Regions from separate parts of the Bacillus sp. K7 genome, predicted to be linked through region 2. Evidence: predicted binding sites of a transcription regulator. Region 2 holds the regulator's gene; the other holds the start of a gene.

Region 1 (4,098 bases), 290 kb from region 2:
AGGCTATCGTTGCGGTCAATACTTTTCACAATGTAATGGCTGGACAGCCTGAGGAACTTTCGAATCCGAATGGAAACAATCAGGTATTCATGAATCAGCGCGGCTCACAGGGCGTTGTGCTGGCAAATGCAGGTTCATCTTCTGTCACCATCAATACGCCAACGAAATTACCTGATGGCAGCTATGATAATAAAGCTGGGGCCGGTGCATTTCAAGTTACGAATGGTAAATTGACAGGCACGATCAATGCCAGATCTGTGGCTGTTCTTTATCCTGACGATATCGCAAACGGTCCTCACGTCTTCCTTGAGAATGTCAAAACAGGGGTTACACATTCTTTCAATGATCAACTGACGATCACCCTGCGTGCAAATGCGAATACGGCAAAAGCCGTGTATCAAATGAATAATGGGCAAGAAACTGCGTTCAAAGATGGGGATCAGCTAACGATCGGAAAGGGAGATCCGTTTGGCAAGACATACAATATCACGTTAACAGGGACGAACAGTGATGGTGTAACGAAGACGCAGAAATACACTTTTATAAAAAGAGATCCGTCTTTGGCTAATACAATCGGCTATCAAAATCCGAATCATTGGGGCCAAGTAAATGCTTATATCTATAAACAGGATGGAGGCCGGACAATCGAATTGACCGGATCTTGGCCGGGAAAGGCAATGGCTAGGAATGCGGATGGAATTTACACGCTGACGCTTCCTGCAGATACGGATACAACGAACGCCAAAGTGATGTTTAATAATGGCAGCGCCCAAGTGCCCGGCCAAAACCAGCCCGGATTTGATTATGTGCAAAATGGTGTATATAACAACTCGGGCTTAAGCGGTTCTCTTCCTTATTGAGGGAAAGCGAGGGGAGAATCTCATAGAAAACCAACATGGATCATTTCTCAGCGTGTCGACAAACCCTCGCATTCGATGTCAGGTCTGCCCGTCGATGCTCGTCCTTCCTAGATTTCAAGGGTATTTACATCACGCTGAAAAGATGCCAAAATCCTAAAATGATAGACCGTTTTAAGGATTTTGGCATCATCTGAGAAACCATCCTCGATGGTTTCTTTTTTTGTTCATAAATCAGACAAAACTTTTCTCTTGCAATAGTTTGTGAAATATTGCACAATATAAATGTGAAATACTTCACAAATAAACATCAAAGAAAAACATACCCTTGGAAGGATGATTAATGATGAACAAACATGTAAATAAAGTAGCTTTAATCGGAGCGGGTTTTGTTGGAAGCAGTTATGCATTTGCGTTATTGAACCAAGCGATCACAGATGAGCTTGTGGTCATTGATTTAAATAAAGAAAAAGCAATGGGCGATGTAATGGATTTAAACCACGGAAAAGCGTTTGCGCCGCAATCGGTCAAAACATCTTACGGAACATATGAAGACTGCAAGGATGCTGATATTGTCTGCATCTGCGCGGGAGCAAACCAAAAACCTGGTGAGACACGCCTTGAATTAGTAGAAAAGAATATAAAGATTTTCAAAGGAATCGTCAGTGAAGTGATGGCGAGCGGATTTGACGGCATCTTCTTAATCGCGACAAATCCGGTTGATATTCTGACTTACGCGACATGGAAATTCAGCGGCCTGCCAAAAGAGCGGGTGATCGGAAGCGGCACAACACTAGATTCTGCGAGATTCCGTTACATGCTGAGCGAATACTTTGGCGCAGCGCCTCAAAACGTGCACGCGCATATTATCGGCGAGCACGGCGACACAGAGCTTCCTGTCTGGAGCCACGCGAATATCGGCGGTATGCCGGTTAGTGAACTTGTTGAAAAAAATGCTGCGTATAAACAAGAGGAGCTTGACCAGATCGTAGATGACGTGAAAAACGCCGCTTACCATATTATTGAGAAAAAAGGTGCGACTTATTACGGTGTTGCGATGAGTCTTGCCCGTATTACGAAAGCCATTCTTCATAATGAAAACAGCATTTTAACTGTCAGCACATATCTGGACGGGCAATACGGCGCAGATGACGTGTACATCGGTGTTCCTGCTGTTGTCAACCGCGGAGGTATTGCAGGCATTACTGAGCTGAACTTAAATGAGAAAGAAAAAGAACAGTTCCTTCACAGCGCAGACGTCCTTCAAAACATTTTAAAGCCGCATTTTGCAAAACAAAACGTCAACTAGAATCAACTTCAAAGTAAAGGGCTGATTGTCAATGTGGGAGCAGCTGTATAATCCGTTTGGAAACGAGTATGTGAGCGCACTTGTGGCGCTCACTCCAATTCTCTTTTTTCTCTTGGCTTTAACTGTTTTTAAAATGAAAGGCATTCTCGCGGCATTTCTTACCTTAGCCGTCAGTTTCATCGTCTCCGTTCTGGCATTTCATATGCCGGTTGAAAAAGCCATTTCTTCTGTTTTGTTAGGAATCGGGAGCGGCCTGTGGCCGATTGGCTATATCGTCCTGATGGCGGTGTGGCTGTATAAAATCGCTGTGAAAACCGGAAAGTTCACGATTATTCGTTCCAGCATTGCCGGCATTTCGCCAGACCAACGAATACAGCTATTATTAATAGGTTTTTGTTTTAACGCGTTTTTGGAAGGCGCGGCCGGCTTTGGTGTTCCGATTGCGATTAGTGCGGCGCTGCTCGTCGAACTCGGTTTTAAACCGTTAAAAGCGGCAGCGCTCTGCTTGATTGCGAACGCAGCCTCCGGAGCCTTCGGGGCGATCGGAATTCCTGTCATTACAGGGGCGCAGATAGGTGATTTGTCCGCTCTTGAACTGTCACGGACATTGATGTGGACATTGCCGATGATCACATTTTTCATTCCGTTTCTGCTCGTCTTCCTTTTAGACCGAATGAAAGGAATCAAACAGACTTGGCCTGCCCTGTTGGTTGTGAGCGGTGTGTATACAGCGGTTCAGACATTGACAATGGCGGTGCTAGGGCCGGAATTAGCAAACATTTTGGCTTCCTTATTCAGCATGGGCGGGCTTGCGCTCTTCCTCCGCAAATGGCAGCCGAAAGAGATGTACCGGGAGGAAGGAGCCGGCGAGGCTGGTGAGAAAAAGGCTTACAGTGCCGCTGACATTGCGAAAGCGTGGTCTCCTTTCTACATTTTAACCGCGGCGATCACAATCTGGAGCCTTCCTGCCTTCAAGGCGCTTTTCCAAGAAGGCGGACTGTTGTATCAAACAACACTTCTTTTTAAAATGCCTTTTCTGCACCAGCAAATAATGAAAATGCCGCCGATTGCGCCATCTGCCATGCCGTTGGATGCAGTCTTTAAAGTCGATCTGCTGTCAGCGACAGGTACAGCGATTTTAGCGGCGGTCATCGTGACAGGGCTGTTCAGCAAAAAGTTCTCTTATCGGGATGGTTTTGTTGCCTTGAAGGAGACAGGAAAAGAGCTGTGGGTGCCGATTATGACGATCTGCTTTGTGATGGGGTTTGCCAATTTGGCCAACTTCGCGGGGCTCAGCTCTTCAATTGGGTTAGCACTGGCGAAAACAGGAGACTTGTTCCCGTTTGTCAGTCCTGTTCTCGGCTGGATCGGCGTGTTCATCACCGGTTCTGTTGTCAGCAATAACGCTTTGTTCGGACATTTGCAAGTTGTCACTGGAGCGCAGATCGGTGCGGGTTCTGATTTGCTGTTGGCCGCAAATACGGCGGGCGGGGTGATGGCGAAACTCGTTTCTCCTCAGTCTATCGCCATCGCCGCGGCAGCGGTCGGCCAGACAGGCAAGGAATCTAAACTGTTTAAGCGGACAGTGGCGTACAGCCTGATTCTGTTATTGATCATTTGTATATGGACATTTATCCTAGCAAGATTAGGAGTGTAATCAAAAAAGCAGTACATGCCAGCCATGTACTGCTTTTTCGTGTTAATTTGCTTTCTTCGCCATTTCCGCTGTTGTTTTCACTCTGGTTTTTCCCATAAACAAAATGGTGACCGCCGCAAGGACAATTGGAATCAAAGCGAGCAAAAAGACATACGTGATACTTGCGGACATCGCATCAATGATGCGATTCAGTATCGCTTCAGGAATCTGAGAACGTGTTCCTGCTTGGAAAATTTCTTGCGGATCGCCGATATTTTGCGGGGCGCCTGATCCCG
Region 2 (4,098 bases):
AATGAGAAAATTCGCTTTTTGAAGCATCAGCTTAGCAAGGGCCAATCTTGCTTTTTCGCCCCCGCTTAATGAATGCACGGGTTTCAATACATCATCTCCGGAAAACAAGAAGTTTCCGAGACAAGTTCTGATTTCTTTCTCCGGAAGCCCCGGATACTCATCCCACAGTTCATCAAGGACACGTTTAGCGGAAGTCAGCTCAGCCTGCTCCTGGTCATAGTAGCCGACACTGACATTCGAGCCATATGAGATCGCTCCTTGATCTGGCTTCAGGGTGTCCATTAATGTTTTCAGCAATGTCGACTTACCGATTCCGTTAGGGCCGACAAGCGCAGCGCTTTCTCCTCTTGTGAGCATGAACGACACTTCCGTTAAAAGCGGGGGCTGGTTTTCATAGCTGATTGTGAGATCCTGAACACGCAAGACTTCGTTTCCGCTCTGTTTTGTAATATCAAAATGAAAGCTTGCAGATTTTTCATCGCCGAGCGGTTTTGACATGACGTCCATTCGCTCAAGCTGCTTTCTGCGGCTTTGCGCTCGTTTTGTGGTAGAGGCTCTCGCCAGATTTCGGTCTACGAAGTCTTGGAGCTTTGCGATTTCGTCCTGCTGCTTTTCATATACTTTCAGATCTTTTTCATATTGCGCGGCTTTTTGGTCGAGATAAGCGCTGTAGTTGCCGTGATATTTTTTGCTTTCAGCTCTTGATACCTCGTACACTTGGTTTACCACTTTGTCCAAAAAGTAGCGGTCATGCGAAACGATCATAATGGCGCCTGAATAGCCTTGCAAATAATGTTCAAGCCAGGTTAGTGTGTCAATATCCAGATGGTTTGTCGGCTCATCGAGAATGAGCAAATCGGGCTGTGTTAATAGAAGCTTACCTAGGGCCAGCCTTGTTTTCTGGCCTCCGCTCAGGCTTTGGACCTGTGTAGAATCGTCAAAATGGCTGAAACCAAGGCCGTGCAGCACAGATCTGACATCCGCTTCATATTGATAGCCGCCTTTATCTTTGAATTCCTGCTGAAGCCGGTCATAGGTTTTCATAATGCTTTCCAATTCATCCGGATCAGCTGCCGCCATTTTTTCTTCCATCGTCCGCATTTCTTTTTCCATTGCTTTCAAGTGGTCAAAAACAGTCAGCAGCTCTTCTTTTATGGTAAGCTTAGAATCCAAGCCCGTATGCTGGGCGAGATATCCCATTGTCATATCTTTCGGTTTAATGATTTCGCCCTTTTCATACGATAGCTGGCCTGCGATAATTTTAAGCAGCGTGGATTTACCCGCGCCATTTCGACCAACAATGGCAATGCGATCACGATTTCTGACTTCCAGCTTTATATTGTTTAAAATAGTATCAGCACCAAATGATTTGGACAGCTGATTAACTTGTAAGATCATCATATTATTTCACCTCTGCTATAATAAGTTAAGTGTAGCTTATCAATCAGAAGTCAGCAAACAATACATTGGCCGAATAAGACATAGAGAAGAAAATAGTGTATGATCTTTTTAAGGAGAGTTTGAATATGAATGAATTTTCTCATTTTAATGAACAGGGACGAGCCCAGATGGTGGATATCAGCGAAAAATCTTCGACTGTCCGTACTGCGGCGGCTGTTTCAAGCGTACACATGAAGCATGAAGTGTACGAGAAAATACAAAGTCACGATATCGGTAAAGGAGATGTATTGGCTGTTTCGCAGGTGGCAGGCATTATGGCCGCAAAGCAAACGTCCAATATCATTCCGATGTGCCATCCGCTATCACTGAGCGGGGTAGATATATCGTTTGACTGGAAAATAAAAGAAACAGAAGTTATACTTCATATAAAAGCACAGGTCAAAACGAAAGGGAGTACAGGTGTGGAAATGGAAGCGCTCACTTCTGCATCGGTGTGCGCTCTTACTGTTTACGATATGTGCAAGGCTCTTGATAAAGGGATGGTCATCGGCCCTACTTTCTTGCTTGAAAAGACAGGCGGGAAAAACGGTGACTTTAAAAGAGAACTATCTGAGTATAATGTGGAGGACCAAAAATGAATAAGGATCAATCAAAAATTCCGCAGGCGACGGCAAAACGGCTGCCGCTCTACTATCGCTTTTTAAAGAACCTGCATGCGTCAGGAAAACAGCGTGTATCTTCCGCTGAACTCAGTGATGCCGTAAAGGTTGATTCCGCCACGATTCGCAGGGATTTTTCCTATTTTGGAGCTCTTGGCAAAAAAGGATATGGATATAACGTGGATTATTTGCTGTCTTTTTTCCGCAAAACGCTTGATCAGGATGAAATGACAGATGTCATCTTGATTGGTGTCGGGAACTTGGGAACGGCATTTCTTCACTATAATTTCACAAAAAATAATAACACAAAAATTTCTATGGCTTTTGATATAAATGAGAGTAAAATAGGAACTGAGGTAGGCGGTGTGCCCGTCTATAATCTTAATGACCTTGAACAGTATGTAAAAGATGAATCAGTTGCCATTCTAACAGTGCCAGCAGTTGCCGCTCAGCCCATTACAGACAGATTAGTCGCGTTAGGGATAAAGGGAATTCTTAATTTTACGCCGGCCCGTTTGAATGTGCCGGAACACATTCGAATTCATCATATAGATTTAGCTGTAGAGCTTCAGTCACTTGTTTATTTCTTAAAGCATTATTCAGTTTTGGAGGAAATCGAATAGAGGGAAAGGAGGAGCCCACATATGCCGATCGGTCCTGGAAGCCTTGCTGTTATCGCAATCGTTGCTTTGATTATCTTCGGTCCCAAAAAGCTGCCTGAACTGGGGAAAGCAGCTGGAGACACACTTCGTGAATTCAAAAACGCTACTAAAGGATTAACGAGTGATGAAGAGGAAAAAAAGAAAGAAGATCAGTAAGTAAGGATGACAAGAATGAAAGTGAATCAAATGTCGCTGCTGGAGCATATTGCTGAGCTTCGAAAACGATTGCTGGTTGTGGCGTTGGCCTTTGTCGTTTTCTTTATCGCGGGATTTTTTTTAGCGAAGCCGATTATTGTATATCTGCAAGAAACAAATGAGGCGAAAGAGCTGACGCTTAACGCGTTTAATCTGACAGACCCGCTTTTTGTGTTTATGCAATTCGCGTTTATCATCGGAATTGTCCTGACCTCGCCGGTGATTCTGTATCAGCTTTGGGCTTTTGTGAGCCCGGGCCTCTATGAGAAAGAGCGAAAAGTGACGCTCAGCTACATTCCAATCTCTGTTTTGCTGTTTTTAGCGGGCTTATCCTTTTCATATTATATTTTATTTCCTTTTGTGGTTGATTTTATGAAGCGAATCTCTCAAGACTTGAATGTCAATCAGGTGATCGGAATTAATGAGTATTTTCACTTTCTCCTGCAGCTGACAATTCCGTTCGGCTTATTGTTTCAAATGCCGGTCATCCTCATGTTTTTGACCAGGCTTGGAATTGTGACTCCGATGTTCTTAGCGAAAGTCAGAAAGTATGCGTATTTTGTGCTGCTTGTGATTGCTGCCTTGATTACGCCTCCTGAGCTTTTGTCTCATATGATGGTCACTGTTCCGCTGTTGATCTTATATGAAATCAGTATTTTGATATCGAGGGCCGCTTATCGGAAAGCACAGCAAAGCAGTGGTGCCGATCAGGACGTGTCTTCAGGGCAATCATAAAAATCCATTTCTCATGTGAGAAATGGATTCGGGCGTGTTGACAAACCCTCGCATTCGTTGTCAAGCCTGTGCGTTGGTGCTCACGAATTAAAACATTCGCTCCGCTCCAATGCTCGCCTTTCCTAGGCTTCAAGGGTTCTCAATCACGCTGAAAAATGACAAAATCCTAAAACGAAAACCGTTTTAGGATTTAATTTCGAATCCATTTCTCTCCGAGAAATGGATTTTCTTTATTTCTGATTCTTTTTGATTTTAAATGAAAAGGCGAACATCTTAAATGAAATGCTGATGTTGTAAGCGGCGAACACCATCAGCAGGATGGAGTAGAATGACCACATGCTGCCTGGCGAGCTTGCGGCAAGATAAGTAAAGATGCACCCTACGGCAAAATAGATCATTCCCCAAACGACCGGGTTTCTCATAAAAATAATCCTCCAATAATCAAT

The links. The regulator Rex, encoded in region 2, represses fermentation and respiration genes when NADH is low (regulators of the CRP and FNR family bind a similar motif). The targets are predictions, from matches to a motif close to TTGTGAAATATTTCACAA.
Region 1: a site for Rex is predicted at 1,143-1,160, ahead of M1D98_RS01750 (L-lactate dehydrogenase). Genes of this name have one in related genera too.

The regions. Positions count from the first base shown of each region.
Region 1 is NZ_CP096406.1:325,366-329,463, forward strand. It holds gene amyE (alpha-amylase) at 1-860, shown strand, start outside; gene M1D98_RS01750 (L-lactate dehydrogenase) at 1,201-2,166, shown strand; gene M1D98_RS01755 (L-lactate permease) at 2,198-3,823, shown strand; gene bmr3 (multidrug efflux MFS transporter Bmr3) at 3,866-4,098, opposite strand, start outside.
Region 2 is NZ_CP096406.1:617,762-621,859, forward strand. It holds gene M1D98_RS03225 (ABC transporter ATP-binding protein) at 1-1,401, opposite strand, end outside; gene moaC (cyclic pyranopterin monophosphate synthase MoaC) at 1,527-2,039, shown strand; gene M1D98_RS03235 (redox-sensing transcriptional repressor Rex) at 2,036-2,683, shown strand; gene tatAY (sec-independent protein translocase protein TatAY) at 2,705-2,878, shown strand; gene tatC (twin-arginine translocase subunit TatC) at 2,885-3,652, shown strand; gene M1D98_RS03250 (YdiK family protein) at 3,883-4,074, opposite strand; gene M1D98_RS03255 (CPBP family intramembrane glutamic endopeptidase) at 4,071-4,098, opposite strand, start outside.